4 regions of the Streptomyces sp. NPDC088554 genome follow, and region 2 is predicted to be linked to each of the others. Evidence: riboswitches for the same ligand, from Rfam matches in the RefSeq annotation. Region 2 holds a riboswitch; each other region holds the start of a gene.
The links. Region 2 has a riboswitch for cyclic di-AMP ahead of ACIP8W_RS20955 (C40 family peptidase). Riboswitches for the same ligand answer to the same signal wherever they lie in the genome.
Positions count from the first base shown of each region.

Region 1: linked by a shared signal. The riboswitch ahead of ACIP8W_RS28010 (M23 family metallopeptidase) and the one ahead of ACIP8W_RS20955 (C40 family peptidase) in region 2 are both predicted to bind cyclic di-AMP.
Region 3: linked by a shared signal. The riboswitch ahead of ACIP8W_RS05570 (LysM peptidoglycan-binding domain-containing M23 family metallopeptidase) and the one ahead of ACIP8W_RS20955 (C40 family peptidase) in region 2 are both predicted to bind cyclic di-AMP.
Region 4: linked by a shared signal. The riboswitch ahead of ACIP8W_RS10645 (C40 family peptidase) and the one ahead of ACIP8W_RS20955 (C40 family peptidase) in region 2 are both predicted to bind cyclic di-AMP.

Region 1 covers NZ_JBIVMF010000032.1:17,228-22,053, forward strand. The annotation lists gene ACIP8W_RS27995 (PrsW family intramembrane metalloprotease) at 1-540, shown strand, start outside; gene ACIP8W_RS28000 (aldo/keto reductase) at 547-1,491, opposite strand; gene ACIP8W_RS28005 (macro domain-containing protein) at 1,544-1,999, opposite strand; gene ACIP8W_RS28010 (M23 family metallopeptidase) at 2,196-3,260, opposite strand; cyclic di-AMP (ydaO/yuaA leader) riboswitch at 3,272-3,427, opposite strand; gene ACIP8W_RS28015 (PP2C family protein-serine/threonine phosphatase) at 3,751-4,826, opposite strand, start outside.
Region 2 covers NZ_JBIVMF010000017.1:83,454-88,279, reverse strand. The annotation lists gene pcrA (DNA helicase PcrA) at 1-2,126, opposite strand, end outside; cyclic di-AMP (ydaO/yuaA leader) riboswitch at 2,487-2,659, shown strand; gene ACIP8W_RS20955 (C40 family peptidase) at 2,667-4,106, shown strand; gene ACIP8W_RS20950 (hypothetical protein) at 4,254-4,607, opposite strand.
Region 3 covers NZ_JBIVMF010000003.1:363,139-367,964, forward strand. The annotation lists gene ACIP8W_RS05550 (aspartate aminotransferase family protein) at 1-275, shown strand, start outside; gene ACIP8W_RS05555 (helix-turn-helix domain-containing protein) at 357-980, shown strand; gene ACIP8W_RS05560 (DUF6126 family protein) at 1,069-1,251, shown strand; gene ACIP8W_RS05565 (tyrosine-protein phosphatase) at 1,262-2,074, opposite strand; cyclic di-AMP (ydaO/yuaA leader) riboswitch at 2,483-2,671, shown strand; gene ACIP8W_RS05570 (LysM peptidoglycan-binding domain-containing M23 family metallopeptidase) at 2,676-3,704, shown strand; gene ACIP8W_RS05575 (SGNH/GDSL hydrolase family protein) at 3,887-4,711, shown strand.
Region 4 covers NZ_JBIVMF010000007.1:60,444-65,269, forward strand. The annotation lists gene bioB (biotin synthase BioB) at 1-524, opposite strand, end outside; gene ACIP8W_RS10635 (8-amino-7-oxononanoate synthase) at 673-1,920, shown strand; gene ACIP8W_RS10640 (ATP-binding protein) at 2,324-2,764, shown strand; gene ACIP8W_RS10645 (C40 family peptidase) at 2,941-3,414, opposite strand; cyclic di-AMP (ydaO/yuaA leader) riboswitch at 3,417-3,620, opposite strand; gene ACIP8W_RS10650 (hypothetical protein) at 3,939-4,244, opposite strand; gene ACIP8W_RS10655 (ATP-dependent Clp protease proteolytic subunit) at 4,252-4,826, opposite strand, start outside.

The sequences.
Region 1 (4,826 bases), on a different contig from region 2:
CCGCTGCTCGGCCTGGCCCTGGCCATGGGCATGCACGCGCTGTGGAACGGGTCGGCGTCGCTCTTCGGCCCGTTCGGCTTCTACGCGGTGTACGGCGGGTTCATGGTCCCCGCGTTCGGGCTGCTGACCTGGCTGGCGGTCTGGAGCCGCCAGCGCGAGCTGCGCACGCTCTCCACGGAGCTGCCCGCGTACGCGGCGGCGGGCTGGCTGGCCCCGGCCGCGCCCCAGGCGCTCTCCTCGATGCGGGCGCGCGCACTGGCGCGCGGCTACGCGGGCCGTACGTTCGGCCGGCGCGCCGCCAGATCGGTCGGGGAGTACGAGGCGTTCGCCACGTCCCTGGCGTTCCTGCGCCACCGGGCCCACCGAGGCGTGGTGGGCCCGGACTTCGTGGCGCGCGAGCGGGAGCTGCTGCACCACCTCTGGCAGCGCAAAGACATAGCCGGGCCCGCGCTCACCTACGCGGCGCGAGCCACGGGCCGGGTCTGGGCGCCACCGCCGTACATCGACTACGACGGCTACAACCCGTACCGGCAGTACTGACCCCGGTCAGGCGGACGCGGCGGTCAGCTCCGCCAGCTCCTCGGCCGTCAGCGTCAGCTCGGCCGCCGCGAGCAGCGCGGGCACCTGCGCGACGGACCGGGCGGACGCGAGCGGCGCGACCACGGTCGGCTGGGCCGCCAGCCACGCCAGCGCCACGGTCGCCACCTCGGCCCCCCGGGCCCCTGCGACCTTGTCCAGCGCGGCCAGGACCTTCCCGCCCCGCTCGCTCTCCAGATACTGCGCCGCGCCCGCGGAACGCGGGCTGTCGACGGCCGCCCCCGGCCGGTACTTGCCGGTCAGGAAGCCCGCGGCCAGCCCGAAGTACGGCACGGCGGAGAGCCCGTGACCCGCCACGGTGTCCTGGAGCGCGCCCTCGTAGGTGTCGCGGGAGACCAGGTTGTAGTGCGGCTGAAGCGCCACGTACCGGGCCAGCCCCTCGCTCTCCGAGAACGCGAGCGAGGCGTTCAGCCGCTCGGCGCTGATGTTGGACGCGGCGATGGCACGGACCTTCCCGTCCTTCACCAGCTGGTCGAGGGCGGTGATGATCTCCTCGACGGGAACGGTCTCGTCGTCGAAGTGCGTGTAGTAGAGGTCGATGTAATCCGTCCCCAGCCGACGCAGCGACGCCTCGGCGGCGGCCTCGATATTGCCCGCGGCGAGCCCCTTGAACCGCGGATGGGCCCCGACCTTCGTCGCGACGACCACCTCCCCGCGATTGCCGCGCGCGGCGATCCACTTGCCGAGAACGGTCTCGGACTCCCCGCCCTCGTGCCCCGGAGCCCAGGAGGAGTACGTATCGGCGGTATCCACGAAGTTCCCGCCCCCGGCCGCGTACGCGTCGAGCACGGCGAAGGACTCCGCCTCGTCGGCGGTCCAGCCGAAGACGTTGCCGCCGAGGTTGAGGGGGAAGACCTTGAGGTCGGAAGCACCAAGGGTGCGCAGCTCAGTCATGCGTCACCACAACCCGGAACGGGACCATCCTTATTCCGGTCGACCATTGCGGTCACCCGTCCGGCGCGTACACCCGTATCTCGACATCCGGCAGGTCCCCCAGGGCGGAGACGATCATCGGTTGAACGTCCGCCCAGTCCAGCCCGCCGAGGCCGCACCCCAGCGGAGGAACAGCGATGCTGCGGATCCCCGACTCGACAATGACCCGCCGCAGATCCTGAAGCCCCTGCCGCACGTCTTCCGGGCGGGACGCCGAGCGCCAGTGCCTCTTGGTCGGGAAGTTGACCACGTACCGGGGCGCGGCCGAAGCCCCCCGGTCGTACACGAACATCACCCCGGGCCGCACCTCGCCCGCCCGGCACGCCTGCGCGTACGCCTCGAAATTCTCCGGCCAGGCCCGCTTGAACTGCGAGGCGATGCCCTTCCCCATGACCCCGACCGTATTGACGGCGTTGACCAGGGCATCCACGTCCGCCGCCAGCAGGTCCCCCTCCGCATCGACGATCATGCCCACAGCCCCTTCTGCCGTCCGATGCCGACGACTCGGTCATACCAACCGGGTCCGACAACGCCGTACGGCCGCGAGGGCGCCGGCCGGGCGCGGTTCCTTCGGGCGCTCGTCGCCGAACTCCCGGCAGGGCGCCCGAGCACGTCCGCGCACGGGTCGGCGAAGTCCCGCTCCGGGTTACGGAGTTGAGTGACCGTCAGACGTTGATGCCCCGGCCGCTGAGCCAGCTCATCGGGTCGATGCCCGCGCCGCCCGCCGTGTGGACTTCGAGGTGGAGATGGGGTCCGGTCACATTGCCGGTCGCGCCGACGCGGCCGATGACGTCGCCGGTGGCGACCTTCTGGCCGGCGCTGACGGTCATCGAGGACTGGTGGGCGTACCAGATCTCCGTACCGTCATCCAGCTCCAGGACCGTGCGGTAGCCGAACGAGCCCGACCAGCCGGCCGACTTGATCGTGCCGCTGTGCACGGCCTTGATCGGGGTGCCGGTCGGAGCGGCGAAGTCCAGGCCCGTGTGCTGCCCGGAGGACCACAGGGAGCCGGCCTGGCCGAAGGTGGAGGTGATCGTGTACGAGGAGGTGGGGAGCGCGAAGCTCGACGCCAGCTTGGCGATGCGCTCCTGCTCGGCCTTGGCGTCGGCGGCGGCCTTGGCCTCCACCTTCGCCTGCTCGGCCTTCTCGTCGGCCTCGGCCTGCTGCTTCTTGGCCGCCTGCGCGGCCTTCTGGGCGGCGGCCTTCTCGGCTGCCGCCTTCTCCGTGGCGTCGGCCTCGGCCTGCTGCTGCTCGGCCTGCTGGATGATCCGGGCGCGCAGGGCCTCGCCCGCGTCGGTGGCGCCCTGCTCGGTGTCGGCGACCGTCAGCCCGGCGGTGGAGAGCGGGGCGCGGGCGAGCGCCTCCCGCTTCTTCTCCGCCTCGGCGGTGACGGCCTTCGCCTCCGAGTCCGCGTCCGACTCCGAAGAGCCCAGACCCGGCAGGGACTTGGCACCAGGAAGGTTGTCCGTGATGACATCGGGCAGGGATATGGAGACCGCGGGCTTCTCCTGCGCGGTGGCTATGCCGCCCGCGCCGACAGCCGCGATGACCCCGACGCCGAGGACCGTGGAGCTACGGGCCAGCCCGCGCTGCTTGGCGACACGGTGCCTGCCTCGTACGGGGCGAATGGATTCCTCCGTGGGATTCCACTCCCCGATGGACCGCTCGGGCTCACGGCCGAACGAACGGGTCTCAAGAGGTGCATCGAGGACAGGCTTGTTGGACGCCACTGAGGCGTGCTCCTTTCCTTCCTTCTCGCCTACCGGGTTAGCTGACGGGTTCGGAGCAGGAAGGTCTCCTACGGACACCTCGCCACCTGCGCCAGGCAGCGAAAACACCCGATTCACCCCAAATAATGGTTCCCCGGTTCCCTTGCGGGATTCGGCGCATGCGCACGCGGTGCCATCTCTTACGACGGCTGGGACGACCGCGCTGCGTTATCGAACGTTAATAGAGACCGGGGCTTTATTCCAAGCCGTTCCCGGTGATCGTTAACAACTTCGCAACGGACACACCGGGACACACGGCGGCGCAATCGGGCGAGTCGACCGGCAATTCGGGGGCTACGAACTTCTGACGAACCGTCAGTCTCTATGCGGAGCGATACCCCATGACTACCCGCAGTCGCAACTCGCCTTCAAAGCGCCTTCACATCGCCCTCACGAAACAACGGACGGATCAGGGTCCCGGCGAACGGCGCGCCCCGGCGCTACCCGGCCCTCACCGGACGATCGGCATCGTCCTGCGCCGCTCCGGCTGCCCCACCGAGGGCCGGACCACCGCCAGCAGCGCCATATCGTCCTGGTTCCCCCCGCCGGTATGCAGCCGTACGTCGTCGATCAGCGCCTGGAGCAGCTCCTCGGGCCCCGGGAAGATCCGCCCGTCGAGCCGCTCGCGCGGCGCGTAGAACACGCCCCTGGCGTCACGCGCCTCGGTGAGCCCGTCCGTGTAGAAGAGCAGCGTCGAGCCGGCCGGGTACGGCGCCTGCTCCGCCCGGTCCGGCCACACGCCCAGCTCGCTCATCCCCAGCGGCAGCGCGGGATCGTTCGGCGCCAGCACCCGTACGGCACCGTCGTCGCAGAGCAGCAGCGGCTCCGGATGGCCCCGGTTCAGCAGCCGGACCACGCTCTCGCCGTGCGGGATCTCGGCGAGTACGGCCGTGGTGAACCCCTCGAAGACATCGAGCCCCGCCCGTCGCGTCCCCTCCCGCAGCAGCGCGCGCTCCAGCCGCTGCGCGACCGCTTCGAGCGAACGCTCCTGCTCGGCCGCCTCCCGGAAGGACCCGATGAGCACGGCCACCGCCTCGACCGCCTCCAGCCCCTTCCCCCGCACGTCCCCGACGACCAGCCGCACCCCGTACGGCGTGTCCTGTACGGCGAACAGGTCCCCACCGATGAACGCGCCCTCCTGCGCCGCCTCGTACCGCGCCGCGATCCGCAGCCCCCCGATCCGCTCGGCGGGCCGGGGCAGCACCGCGCGCTGGGCGGTCTCGGCGATGACCCGGGCGGAGGCGAGACGCTCGCCGCTGCGTCTGACGACGCCGTTGATGTACAGCGCGAGTACGGAGACGACCAGCACCGTCAGAATCGAACTGAGCGTCGCCAGCGACATCAGCGAATCGGAGTCGATACTCGCCCCCACCAACGCGGCCAGCGCACCGGCCCCCACCACGGCCGTGCCGGTCAGCGTGTAGAAAGGCGCCGCGATCAACGGAGCCGCCGCGTAGAACGGGGCGGCGGTGACCCTTGTCGGGGTCACAAGGTCGAACACCGCCCCGAAGACCAGCACCAGCACGG
Region 2 (4,826 bases):
GCGAGCCGCCGCTCCTCCTCCAGCTCCTTCGTCTGGCCGAGGGAACGCATGTGCGGGAAGACGCCGTCCTCCATGCCCGACAGGAACACCACCGGGAACTCAAGGCCCTTGGCCGTGTGCAGCGTCATCAGCGTGATGACCCCGGAGCCGTCCTCGTCCTCGTCGGGGATCTGGTCCGAGTCGGCGACGAGCGCCACCTTCTCCAGGAACTCCGCCAGGGTGGGCGTGGCCGTGGCAGCGGCGTCACCGGCGTCCGTACCGTCGTCCCCCGTGCCCGCCGCACTCGCTCCGCCCGAAGCACCCGCCGCCTGGCTGCGCTCCTGCTCGAACTCCAGCGCCACCGCCGCGAGTTCCTGGAGGTTCTCGATACGGGTCTCGTCCTGCGGGTCGGTCGAAGCCTGCAACTCCGCCAGATACCCCGTCCGCTCCAGCACCGCTTCCAGGACCGTCGCCGGGCCCGCGCCCGACTCCACGACCGTGCGCAGCTCCTCCATCAGCGTGTTGAAACGCTTGACCGCGTTCGTCGAGCGCGCCGCCATGCCGTACGCCTCGTCCACCCGCCGCAGCGCCTGCGGGAAGGTGATCCTCTCCCGCAGCGCGAGGGCGTCGATCATGGCCTCGGCACGGTCCCCGATGCCACGCTTGGGCACATTGAGGATCCGGCGCAGCGGTACGTTGTCCTCCGGATTGGCCAGGACCCGCAGATAGGCCAGCACATCGCGGACCTCCTTGCGCTCGTAGAAGCGCACTCCGCCGACGACCTTGTACGGCAGGCCGACCCGGATGAAGATCTCCTCGAAGACCCGGGACTGCGCGTTCGTACGGTAGAAGACGGCGATGTCGCCCGCCTTCACCTCGCCCGCGTCCGTCAGCCGGTCGATCTCCTCGGCGACGAACTGCGCCTCGTCGTGCTCCGTGTCCGCTACGTAGCCGGTGATCTGGGCGCCCGCGCCGGCCTTCGTCCACAGATTCTTCGGGCGGCGGCTCTCGTTCCGCTCGATGACCGCGTTGGCCGCGCTGAGGATCGTCTGGGTGGAGCGGTAGTTCTGCTCCAGGAGGATCGTCGTCGCGTCGGGGTAGTCCTCCTCGAACTGGAGGATGTTACGAATAGTGGCGCCCCGGAAGGCGTAGATCGACTGGTCGGCGTCCCCCACCACGCACAGCTCCGCCGGGGCCCTGTCCCCGCCCGAGGGGCCCACCAGCTCGCGTACCAGGGTGTACTGGGCGTGGTTGGTGTCCTGGTACTCGTCCACCAGGACATGGCGGAAGCGCAGCCGGTAGTGCTCGGCGACATCGGGGAACGCCTGGAGCAGATGGACGGTGGTCATGATGATGTCGTCGAAGTCCAGCGCGTTGGCCTCGCGCAGCCGCGACTGGTACATCCGGTACGCCTCGGCGAGCATCTTCTCGAACCCTCCCCCAGAGCCTTCGGCCTGGGAGGTGCCCCCAGCCACCTGACCGGCGTAGGTCTCCTCGTCGATCAGCTCATTCTTCAGATTCGAGATCTTGGCGCTGAAGGATTTCGGCGGATAACGCTTCGGGTCGAGATCGAGATCGCGGCAGACCAGGGCCATCAGCCGCTTGGAGTCGGCGGCGTCGTAGATCGAGAACGACGAGGTGAATCCGAGCTTCTTCGACTCGCGCCGCAGGATCCGTACACAGGCGCTGTGGAAGGTCAGCACCCACATGGCGTTGGCACGCGGGCCGACAAGCTGGCTGACGCGCTCCTTCATCTCACCGGCGGCCTTGTTGGTGAAGGTGATCGCCAGTATCTGGCCGGGGTGGACAGTGCGGGTCCCCAGCAGATGCGCGATCCGGTGGGTCAGGACACGGGTCTTGCCCGACCCGGCCCCCGCCACGATGAGCAGCGGCGATCCGGTGTGCACGACGGCGGCGCGCTGCTCGTCGTTCAGCCCTTCGAGCAGCGCGGCGGGGTCCACGACCGTACGCGGAGCACCGTCCCGGTGGTACGGATCACGCGCCGGGGGCAGGTCGAAGGCGCCCTGGAAGAGGTCGTCGGGCACCTGCTCCGGGGCATGGCCGTCCGGGTCCTCGGGCGGCGGCGGGTGTTCGTCGCCGGAGGGCTGGAGGTCCGCCAGGAAACTGTCGTCAAAGAGGCTGCTCATCGCTTCCCGAGTCTAGGCGGCCCCACTGACAACCCGCGCCCGCCTTCGAAAGTCCTCGCGGGATTCCGGACGCCCGGATCTTCACAGGCTCCGGTTTCCACGATCTCCACGGGACCCGGCACTCGCTCTTTCACGGATTCCGGCGTTCGATCACCGCGCACCCCCGCCCCTCATGCACAGCGACCATGGAACCACGGAGCGTGACGCTATACCCCTCATTACTCGACCCTGCACCCGACTCCCGCAAATGGTCACGAAAATGTTTCGGGCATATCGACCATCCACCTTCACATCAGCGGCACAATTTGGCTAGCGTGCTCGAACAGGCAGCCCGTTCCCACAACGGCGACCCACGCCACGCGGGCAGCCACGCCGAATTCGGCTTTCCACAGGGAAGTCCGAAACCGGGGACCCACTCTGCACGACGGGGTGAATCGGGCCGTACGTCGCCGTACGTTCAAGGCCCGTAGGGCAGCCTTCCGTTCCGCCCGAACCCGACAGCTAACCCGGTAGGCGGTCCAACGGAAGGAGATGCCGGCCTTGGCGTCGCATCGCAAGTCGCGCAACCGTAGCGAAGTAACCAACTCCCCCGCCGTCGGGTTCCCGACGGCTGCCCTCGCCTCGGTCACGCTGCTGTCGACGCAGGGCGCGGAAGCCGCGCCCGCCGTATCGAATCCGTCCATCGAAGAGGTACAGAAGAAAGTCAACGACCTGTACCGCCAGGCCGGGAGCGGAACTTCCCAGCTCAGCAAGGCGAAAGAGATCACGGCGGAGCAGAAGCGGGCCGCCGAACAGATACGCGGCAATGCGCCCAAGGGCGCGGGCAAGGTGAGCGAGCAGCGGCGTAGGCCCCCGTCGTACGCCGAACAGGTCGAGGCGATGGAACGGTTGACGGAGCGACGGCAGGAGGCCGTCTCCGCGATCCCGCCCCAGCCGCAGTCGCCGCCCCGGCCCATGTCCCCACCGCCGGCCGCGCCTTCGCTCCAGGTCCCGCCGCCTGCCGCGCCTTCGCTCCAGGTCCCGCCGTCGTCCCCGCCGATGCCACAGACCCCGCCGCCGCCCTCGCTCCGGGCGCCGCAGGCCGCCGTGGCACCGGAGCGGCCCGCCGAGAACACCGAAGTCCCGGCCGACCCCCAGAATTCACTGCGGGTCAGCAAGGAAACCGTTCAGAAGAAGCTCACCACCGCGCGCGCCCTGCTGTCGAAGCTGACGGCGGAGGAACGGACGCGGGTGGCCACGCTGGAGCTCAAGAAGGAAGCCGAACGCCGCCGGGCCAAGGCCGAGGCCGAGGCGGCCGGACGCGAAGGACAGCCGCCCCAGCTCCCGCCCCCGCCGCTGTCGACCGACACCAGTACGGGCATCAACATCAGCGCCATCAGGAGCACCGGCACGATGCCGGTCGTGGGCGCGGGTACGGGCGTCGGCCCGGCGGTGGCCGCCCCCACGCTCCCGGCCCCGGCCGTGGCGGCGCCGGTAGCGCCTCCGGTAGGCCCTCCGGTAGCGGCTGCCCCGGCTCCCGCCCCGGTCGTACCTGCGGTTCCGGTTCCGGTTTCACCCTCGGCGCCGGCCGCCGCTCCGGTGGCGGCCCCTCTCGCGGGTGCCACCGCCGAGTGCCCCGCCGACGCCTACGCCGCCAAGGCCGCCAGGGTCATCGCGTTCGCGGCCGGCCAGATCGGCAAGCCGTACGTCTGGGGCGCCTCGGGCCCCAGCTCGTACGACTGCTCGGGCCTCACCCAGGTCGCCTGGCGCGAGGTCGGTGTGCAGCTGCCGCGCTCCACCTGGGAACAGGCGAAAGCCGGCGCGCACATCGCGACGGACGATCTTCTCCCCGGCGATCTGGTGTTCTTCTACGACGATGTCAGCCACGTCGGCATCTATATCGGTGACGGCATGATGATCCACGCGCCGAAGCCCGGATCGAACGTCCGCGAGGAGTCGATCTACTACATGCCGATCTACGGCAGCGTCCGCCCGGCCTGACAGAAACAGGCCTGACAGAAGAGGCCCGACAGAAGAGGCCCGGCGGAAACCTGGCAGAAAACAGGTCGGCCGAGAAACAGGCCGGGCAAGAAGCAGGAAGGCCCCCGATGTCACGGAGCATCGGGGGCCGCTGATTTGAGCGGTGGCTCAGGTCCAGAGCGTGGCGATGAAGATATTGACCACCGTCAGACCACCCACCGCGCCGAACAGCGGCTTCGGGAGCACCTCGTCGTCCCGCTTCACATAGACCAGGCCGAGGATCACGACCAGGATCGCCAGCTTGACACCGATCTTGATGCTGTTGACCGCCTGGCCGTCGGCCTGATTGAGGCCCACCAGAGCCATTCCCGTGATCAGCATCGTCAGCGCGCCGTGCAGCATCGCCGGGCTGAAGCGGGCCGTTCCCGCGCTCATCGACTTCATCTGGGTCAGAAAACCGCCGAGCAGCGAGGCTATGCCGATGATGTGAAGAGCAACGAAGACATTGATGAGTACGTCCATGATTCGGAGCCTAACCGTGGGTATTTCGCCGTTCTTCGGTGAGGTCACCCTCAGTCTCCGTTTCGGTCCCGTCCAGCCGGAAGTCGCGCCTTTTCAAGATCAACTCGGTCGGGAAACGCCATGGAACCGCCACCTCCGACCAATACCCGTCAAGCCGATGCCAGGCCGTGACCTTGGGTCATAACGTCCTCCCAGGTGGCCGCCGTACCCGTACCACCT
Region 3 (4,826 bases), on a different contig from region 2:
TGCGCAGCCGCTGGACCATGCTCCAGGCCGCCCGCAAGGGACTCTTCGCGCAGATGGTGGTCGTACCGCTGCTCCAGAAGCACCGCATCCTCACCCAGGTATCCGGCGACCGGCTCGAAGTGATCAAGCTGATCCCGCCGCTGACCATCGGCGAGCGGGAGGTCGAGCGCTTCGTGACCGCCTTCACGGCCGTCATGGACGATGCCCATGGGGGCGGCGGACTGATGTGGGACTTCGGGCGGACACTGGTGAAGCAGGCCGTCGCCAACCGGTAGTTTTTCCCGTCGGGGGCCGGACTGAATTGCCTCCGAGGCAAGAAATTTGCCCCGGAGGAAAGTTCCTGGCGGAATGGAGGCATGAGCATCCCTCCCGGCGGCGGTCCGGCCGACGCGCCGCCCGAGCACCTGCCGGATGTCGCGCCACGCCTGCGCGAGCTGCGCCGGGGCCGTGCGCTGACGCTGGAGACCGCGGCCCGGCGGGCCGGGCTGTCGCCCGCCCATCTCTCCCGGCTGGAGACCGGCCACAGACAGCCCTCCCTGCCCATGCTGCTGGCCCTGGCCCGGATCTACGGCACCACCGTCTCCGAGCTGCTCGGCGAGCTGCCACCGGAGCGCGACCCCATCGTCCGGGCCGGTCGGACCGACCCCGTCGAGGCCGACGGCTGGACGTACCACCAGGCGGGCTCCCCCGGCCGGGCGATGCAGCCGCTCCGGCTCCGGGTGCCGTACGGGGCGCAGGGCGACCTGGTCCGCGTACATCCGGGGGAGGAGTGGCTCTATGTCCTCGAAGGGCGGCTGCGGCTGGGCCTCGGGGGCACCGGGCATCTGCTCGGGCCCGGGGACAGCGCGCACTTCGATTCGCTCACCCCGCACCGTATCGCCGCGGACGGAGCCGAGGGAACCGAGCTGCTGTTCGTCCACACCCTGGTGCAGAGCCCCGCCGCCGAGCTGTGCCTCGGCGCGGGGGTGCGTCGCCGCTGAGCCGTTCCACGTTTCATCACGATCCCGACCACATTCCCGGCCATTCCCCGATCACGTTTCCGATCACATTCCGAGAGAGGCCCGCACCATGCCGGAATCAGAGAACCGCGTAGCCGCTGCGACCGAGCCGGAAAGCCCGGGGGGCCGGTCCGTACGGGAGGAGAAGAAGTTCCCCAGGGGGCTGGTCATCCGGCTGTTCGCCTATCTGGTGGCCGGACATGTCTTCGCCGCGTTTCTGTACGTGCTCTTCGAGCTGGGCGCGAAGGGATAGCGGGCGCCCGTCAGCCGTTGTCGAGAAGACGGGCGCGCAGCAGCTCGCGGGTCTCGGGGGCGACCCCGAGACCATCGGCGAGATAGCGGTCGGTGCCGCCCCAGGTCTTCTCGATGGTCTCGAAGGCGGCGGCGAGATACTCCACCCGCGCGTCGAAGAGCGGCGCGAGCAGCTCCATCACCTCGGGGGAGGTTCCGGCGGGTGAGGTGTCGCCGCGCCGGACCCGGTAGCGGCGGTGCGGGTCGTTCGACTTCAGATAATCCGCCTCGATCGCGTCCGGCTCGACACCGACCGCGAGCAGGGCCACCGCGACGGAGAGCCCGGCCCGGTCCTTGCCCGCCGCGCAGTGCAGGAGCGCGGGCACGCTGTCCGAGGCGAGCGCGTGCAGGATCCGGCTGTGCTCGGCGGTGCGGTCCACGATGATCATCCGGTACGAGGCGATCATCCGCGCCGCCGCCCTGCCCTCCGCGAGGAGCGAGCGCAGCTGGCCGAGATCGCCGACGCGGACCATCCGCCAGAACTCGGCGCCGTCGGCGGGGTCGCTGAGCGGGATGTTCACATTGCGTACGCCGGGCAGCTCGACATCCGGACCGTCCAGTTTCCGGTCGGCCTCGTTGCGGAAGTCGAAGACGGTGTGCAGACCGAGGGTGGCGAGAAAGGCCGTGTCGGTGTCGGTGGCATGGGCGAGATGGCCACTGCGGAAGAGCTTGCCGTGGGCCACCCGTCGGCCGTCCGTGGTCGGAAGTCCGCCCACATCACGGAAGTTGCGCACACCGGACAGTTCGGGCTCCGTCGACGGGATGTGCGGCAGCTGCTGCGTCACGGCGTGCTCCTCCGTGGTCTGCCGTCGGCGCGGCCCGCCGACGATACCGGCTTCTGACCCTACGACATCTGTTCAAGAGGGCGATCGGCCCGGTGGAGCTGTATTCAGATGCCTATCAACCGGACATTATGTTCGCCTTAATGCAGCCCAAATGGCGACCTGACCGTATTGGGTACTTCCGCATAACCTGCCCCCATGGAAGTGGATATGGGGATCGATGAGTGAGCGGAATCATATCCGTGACGTTCCGTGGCGATGGGGAGAAAGGGATTTCACTCCCCCCAGGGGAACTGACGGTTCGTGAGGCACGCAGGGTGACGGTGATGTCCGGCGATATTCGAGTGGTCGGCCGTGGCCGAAAGTGGCGGCTTGTTCCGGCCGTCCGACTCGCCTACGTTCACCCTCAATCCGGACGGAACGCCGAATCCTGCCGCCGACCGGAGCACACATCCATCCATCCATGTGTGGCAGGAGCGGGGGACCCACGGTAGTACGCCGATCCGGAGACCCGGACGGCTCGGGGTGAAGTCGCGCAACGCGGCCGGGCATCTCCAGCCCGAACCCGACAGCTCACCTCGTAGGCGCCGGAGAGGAACGCACCATGCCCGCCAAGGGTAAGCACCGTCGTCCGAAGAGCAGTCCGTTCTCGCGCCGCGGATTCATCGCCGCGGGTACGGGCGGCGCGGCCATCGCCCTTCCGCTCATCGGCGCCGCCGGCGCCGAGGCCGCTCCCTCCGTGGCCCCGCAGGCCACCTCCGAGCTGCCGCAGGCGGTGCCCGCGGCCGCGCAGGCCGCTTCCGCGGCGCGTACGGCCCGGAGCGAGGCCGCCGTGCAGAGCGCGACCGCCGTACCGCAGCAGCGGGCGGCCGCGCAGATCGCCGCGGCGAGGGCCACGAAGACCTACTCCGTGGTCTCCGGTGACTATCTGTCCAGGATCGCGGACGAGCAGAACGTCCAGGGCGGCTGGCAGAAGCTGTACGAGGACAACCGCGAGGCGGTCGGCGGCGACCCCGGGATGATCCACCCCGGGCTGAAGCTGACCCTCGGATCGAAGGCCACGACGGCCCGCGCCGAGACCCGGGCGGAGTCCTCCGGGACCCCGTCCTCGTCGCGGTCCTCCGCCTCGTCCGCCTCGTCCTCTTCGGGGTCCGCGAAGCCGTCCACCGTGACCAAGGCTCCGGAGGCCGAGGCCCCGACCACCGACAAGGCCGCGCAGAGCAGCGGTTCGGGCTTCACCCGGCCCGTCGACTCGGCGGTCGGCACCTCCTACCGCGCCTCGGGCGGAAGCTGGTCCAGCGGCTACCACACCGGGGTGGACTTCATCGCGCCCTCGGGCTCCACCATCAAGGCGGTCGGCGCGGGCACGGTCGTGACGGCGGGCTGGGGCGGCTCGTACGGAAACCAGATCGTCATCCGGCACGACGACGGCAGGTACTCGCAGTACGCCCATCTGTCGTCCCTCTCCGTCTCCACCGGCCAGAGCGTCGGCCAAGGCCAGCAGATCGGTCTCTCCGGTGCCACCGGCAATGTCACGGGACCGCATCTGCACTTCGAGATCCGCACCGGACCGGAGTACGGCTCGGACATCGACCCGCTGGCCTATCTGCGCGCGTACGGTGTCACGGTCTGATTCGTCCCGCTGTCCGATTTCATAGCGCTCCCGCACCACGCTGCCCGGCACTCTCCGTGCCGGGCAGCGGTCGTATACGGCTATTCCCGGTTGGGGAAAACTTGACGGATGGCGTTTCTCACCCGGGGTCAACCCCTCCCTACGGTCGCGTAGGTCACATCCCCGGTGGAAAATGATCTGCTGTGGCAGACGATTCGAGATCAAGAGAAAATGGCGTGTTCGGGTCGTACGCGGCGATTGGCGACAGCTTTACGGAGGGCGTGGGAGACCCGGGCCCCGACGGACAGTTCGTCGGCTGGGCGGACCGGCTCGCGGTCCTGCTCGCCGACCGGCTGCCGGTGACCGGCCCGGTCCCGGACACCGGGCACGGAGATTTCCGGTACGCCAATCTCGCCGTGCGCGGCCGACTCCTCGACCAGATCGTCGAGGAGCAGATCCCCCGGGCGAAGGAACTCGCCCCCGACCTGGTGACCTTCTGCGCCGGTGGCAATGACATCCTCCGTCCCGGCTCCGACCCCGACGATGTCGCCGAGCGCTTCGAGCGGGCCGTCGCCGAACTCACCGGTGCCGTCGGCACGGTCATGCTGACCACCGGCTTCGACACCCGTGGCGTCCCCGTGCTGCGTCATCTGCGCGGCAAGATAGCCACCTTCACCGCCCACACCCGGTCCATCGCCGATCGCTACGGCTGTCCGGTACTCGACCTCTGGGCTCTGAAGTCCGTCCAGGACAGGCGCGCCTGGGACGGCGACCGGCTGCATCTGTCGCCCGACGGCCACACCCGGGTCGCGCTGCGCGCCGCCCAGGTGCTCGGACTCGACGTACCGGCGGACCCCGACCAGATCTGGCCGCCGGAACCGCCGCGCGGCACCCTTGAGGTGCGGCGGGACGACATCCACTGGGCGCGGGAGTATCTGGTGCCCTGGATCGGACGCAGACTGCGCGGCGAGTCCTCCGGGGACAAGGTCGAGGCGAAGCGCCCCGACCTGCTGCCGCTGGAGCACTGACACCGGAGCCCTGGACAACAGGGAAGCGGGTCCCGGCACGTCACACCGGCCGCCGGGACCCGCTCCGGCTATCCCGCCCGCGAGCACGTCGTGCAACAGTGGCGTCTCCGGACGC
Region 4 (4,826 bases), on a different contig from region 2:
TAGGTCGCCTCGGAGGTGTTGAGATTGTGGTTGTACGCGTCGGCGCCCGCGGCCCGCAACCGCTCCGCCTGCCCGTTCGAGAGCAGCCCGAGACAGGCGCAGACCTCGACGCCCTCGTTCTCCTCCTTGATCGCCTCGATGGTCCGCGAGACCCGGTCGACGTCCCGGTCCGTCGGCCCCCGGCCGCTCGCGACCAGACAGACCCGCTTCGCCCCGCCCGCCACTCCGGCGGCGGCGGCCTTCGACGCCTCGTCGGGCTTCAGCCAGGTGTACTTGAGGATCCCTGCCGTGGAACCGAGCCGCTGCGAGCAGTACGAGCAGTCCTCGGGGCACAGGCCCGACTTCAGATTGACCAGATAGTTCAGCTTCACCCGCCGCCCGAACCACTGACGGCGCACCTTCCCGGCAGCGGCCACCACGTCGAGCAACTCGTCGTCGGAGGTCGCCAGCACGGCGAGCGCTTCTTCGCGGGTCGGCAGCTCACGCCGCAGACCCTTTTCCACCAGTGTGCTCAGCAGGTCCATGCTGCCGATCCTGACTCACGGGGGACCCCGGGGCAAAGGAGGAACCCCACAAGACCGCTCGATCGAGGTGTGTGCATGGCCACACTTCGACCGGGCTGGTCCACGGTTAAGGTCTGTGCGCTGCCTACAAAACCAAAGGACCGGGCCCATGGAGCAGGATCCCCCCGACCCGACTTCTCCCGACGGGTTTTCCCCCAACAGGGCTTCCGCCAAAGGGACTTCTGGCAACGGGACTTCTCCCGACCGGACCGCGCCCGGCTGGTCGCCCTTCGACTGGACCGACGAGGAGGTGCGCCACCGCGAGCGGTCCGGTCTGGTCCGTACGATCCGGCCGCGCCCGGCCGATTCCGGTCTGCTGGATCTGGCGGGCAACGACTATCTGGGCCTGACCCGGCATCCCGCCGTGACCGGCGCCGCGGCGGACGCGGCCCGCCGCTGGGGCGCGGGCGCCACCGGTTCCCGGCTGGTCACGGGCAGCACCGAGCTGCACGCGGAGCTGGAGCGCGAACTCGCCGCGTTCTGCGGCTTCGAGGCGGCGCTCGTCCTGTCGTCCGGTTACGCGGCCAACCTCGCGGCCCTCACCGCGCTCACGGCCCGGGGCTCGCTGCTGGTGTCCGACGCGGGCAACCACGCCTCGATCGTGGACGGTTGCCGGCTCTCCCGGGCCGAGACCGTCGTCGTACCGCACGCGGATCCGGACGCCGTCGCCAAGGCCCTCGACGCGCACGCCGGGCGGCGGGCGCTGGTGGTGAGCGACGCGGTGTTCTCGGTGGACGGCGACGCGGCGCCGCTGGCGCAGCTGGCCGGGGTCTGCCGTCCCCGGGGCGCGGCGCTCCTCGTCGACGACGCGCACGGCCTCGGGGTGCTCGGCGCGGGCGGCCGGGGCACGCTCGACGCGGCCGGGCTCGCGGGGGCGCCCGGGGTGGTGGCCACGCTCACCCTCTCCAAGGCCCTGGGCAGCCAGGGCGGCGCGATCCTCGGCCCGGCGCGGGTCATCGGCCATCTGGCCAACACCGCGCGGACGTTCATCTTCGACACCGGGCTGGCCCCGGCCGCCGTGGGCGGCGCGCTGGCGGCGTTGCGGCTGCTGCGCGGGGAGCCCGCGCGGGCTCTGCGGGCGCGGGAGGTCGCCGCCGCGCTGCACCGGCTGCTGACCGGGGCGGGGCTGACCGCCGTACGGCCGGACGCCGCCGTGGTCTCCGTACAGGCGCCGTCGCCGGAGGCGGCCGTGCGCTGGGCGGCGGACTGCCGGGCGGCGGGGCTGGCCGTGGGGTGCTTCCGGCCGCCGTCGGTGCCGGACGGGATCTCCCGGATCCGGCTGACCGCGCGTGCCGATCTGACGGATGACCAGATCGGCACGGCGGTACGTACGGTGGTGGCGGCCGCCCCACGGTGAGCCGGGGCGGTGGGGCGGCAGCGGCCGGGGTGGTCCGGCCGCCGGTCGCTCCCGTACTCCGGTGGCGGCCCGCGCCGTCTGCACCGGGCCCGCGTCGACGGACCGCTGGAATATGCCATGGACCGCCGGAATATGCCGCATGGCCGGATCCTCATCTCCGGATTTCTCCGTCACGCTTGTCCCCCCCGGGCGTCGCGGCGGAGAAGATGTCTTTCCGGCGGCCAAATACGGTCTCGCGTTGCAGAGTTCACCGCTTCGAGCGACAGATATATGCAGATCTCGATGGATCGGGCTGTGCCCGGCGCGATCGGTGGCAGTGTGTCGCGAAGCACAGTCCGAGCCGGCCGCGCAGTCATCCGCTCTCTGTCGGAGTGCGGTCCGGTGGGAAAGGGACGGCATCGTCATGGCAGACCATCAGGAAGCATCCATCACCCTGCCGAGCGATCCCGCGTCGGTACCGACGGCGCGAAGATATGTCGCGGACCTCCTGGCCGAGTGGGGGCTGCCCGGCGAGGCGGACATGGCGGACACGGTCCGGCTCATCGTCTCCGAGCTGGTCACCAACGCCGTCCAGCACACCTTCGGCCGGTCTCCCACCTTCACGGTGGAGGTCCGGCTGGAGCGCGAGGAACTGCTGCGGCTGGGGGTGACCGACAGCCATCCGCGGTGGCCGCAGCGGCTGCCGGCGGCCGTCCAGCAGGACAACGGCCGGGGGATGGTCATCATCCGCTCGCTGACCGCCGAACACGGCGGGCGGCTGGCCATCACACCGACGCCGGAGGGCGGCAAGACGGTGTGGATCACACTGCCCTGGAGGGCGCCGACGGCTCCGGTCCGGAGCTGAGTTCATCCGTACGTACGGGGTACGGGCCCGAGGCCCCGTCAGAAGCCCCGGAGGCGGCAGGGAGCGGCCGGCCCGGCCCGGCCTGCATCCCCGCCTGGTCCCACGGTGTAGCGCGCTTTCACTCGGACGTACCCTCGGCACCCGCCCGCTCCGGGCCTACGGGCGGGGCGCGGTCGCTACTTCACCCGTCCGTACCAGACGCTCTTCGACCAGATCTTCTCCAGCCGCACCAGGGATCCGGTCTTCGGCGAGTGCCAGATCTTGCCCGCGCCGGCGTAGATGCCGACGTGGTAGACGTTGCTGCCCGAGTGGAAGAACACCAGGTCTCCCTTGCGTCGTTGGGACGACGAGACATGCTTCGTCTTGTTGTACTGCTGCTGGGCCGTGCGGGGGAGCTTCTTACCCGCTTTCTTGAACGAGTACACCGTCAGCCCCGAGCAGTCGAAGCGGGACGGTCCCGTGGCTCCGTACTTGTACGGTGAGCCCTTCTTCGACGCGGCGACCTTCAGCGCCTTCACCCCGTGCGTAGCGGCTTCGGCCTCCGACGCGGCGCCAGGCACCAGCATCGTGCTGCCTATCGCGGCGAGCGTGAGGACCGATACGGCTCCGGTCCGGGACAGCAAAGACGGGACATATGTCTGCGCAGACATGCGCAACCCTTCGTCAGCCGCCTGTGAAGGATGACCTGTCGGGTTCGGGCTGGCGAAGTTGCCCGGCCATGAGGTCCTGTCACAGACCCCGTGGCTTCACCCCAAGGGACGATCACCGTCACGTGTCATCCCGTACTGCTTGGGTCCTCCACTCCTGCCGATCCACTCCTGTCGACTCAGTCATCCGGATACAGCGGCAGGACTCGGCGTCCGTCCGGACCGCCCCGCCGTGGGTGGCGGGGGCTTGTCGTCCCAGGGATCTTGACATCAGCCGGCCGTGGATTTCCGACTGAAACGACGATATGTGAACTTACTCACGGCTGGCCCGTATGAGTGGCGAGCGGGATTTTCATACCGGTTCACGGGGGCGGGGTGAGGGCCGTACCTGCGGGGAATTCGAGGCGCGCCATACGGGTTCGGGCGCTCCGCGCAACTCGACTCCCCGTGTCTGTCCAGCGAGTTCATCCACCGATCGGGTGAGGCGTTCCCGTACGGACGCGTCCATTCGAGAGCGCCTCGCTGCCTCAAGTCCGTTCCTCGGGAGGCATGGTGACCCTCCCAGCACGCCTCTCGCCGTCGAGCACCCGGAGCGCGCGGGCCAGCGTCGCCGAGTGCAGTTCGGTCTCGCCCCGGGAGTGCATCGCCGTCAGGGCGGCGCGGAGCGCGAGCGCCTGGGCGGGCAGCGCCTGCGCGGCCCGCAGCGCGTCATAGGTGTCCGTGCCCCTGGCCGGATTGATACGGCCCAGCAGGTCGACGATCCGAAGATAGGTGTCGACAACGTCACACTCGGCGCGGGTCAGCGCGGGCAGCGGTGGCAGCTCCGGAATCATCGGCCCCTCACCGCCCGCCGGATGCCCCGCGGCTCCGGATCACATGGTCGACCAGCCCGAACGCCTGCGCCCCGGCCGCGTCGAAGACCGTGTCCCGCTCGATGGCCCCGGCGATCCGCTCCGGGCTCCGCCCGGTGTGCCGCGTCAGCATCGACGCGACCAGCGAGCGCTGCCGCGGCAGCTCCTCCGCGTGGATCAGCAGATCGGACGGCTGTCCCTGTACGCCCCGGTCGAGAGCGGGCTGCCGGAGTACGACCCGGGCGCCGGGCAGCGCCATCCGCTTGCCCGGGGTGCCGCCCGCCAGCAGGACGGCGGCGGTGGAGACCGCCTGGCCGAGAACGGTCGTCTCCACGTCGCACATGACGAGCTGCATGGTGTCGTAGATCGCGGTCATGGCGTCGATCGGACCGCCGGGGGAGTTGATGTAGACCCGGATGTCCTGATCGGGCGCGGCGTATTCGAGATGGACGAACTGCGCGATCACATCGTTGGCCGTGGTCTCGTCCACGGCGGTGCCGAGAAAGATGATCCGGTCCTCGAAGAGCTTGGAGTACGGATCGAGACTCCGGGTCCCGTGGGACG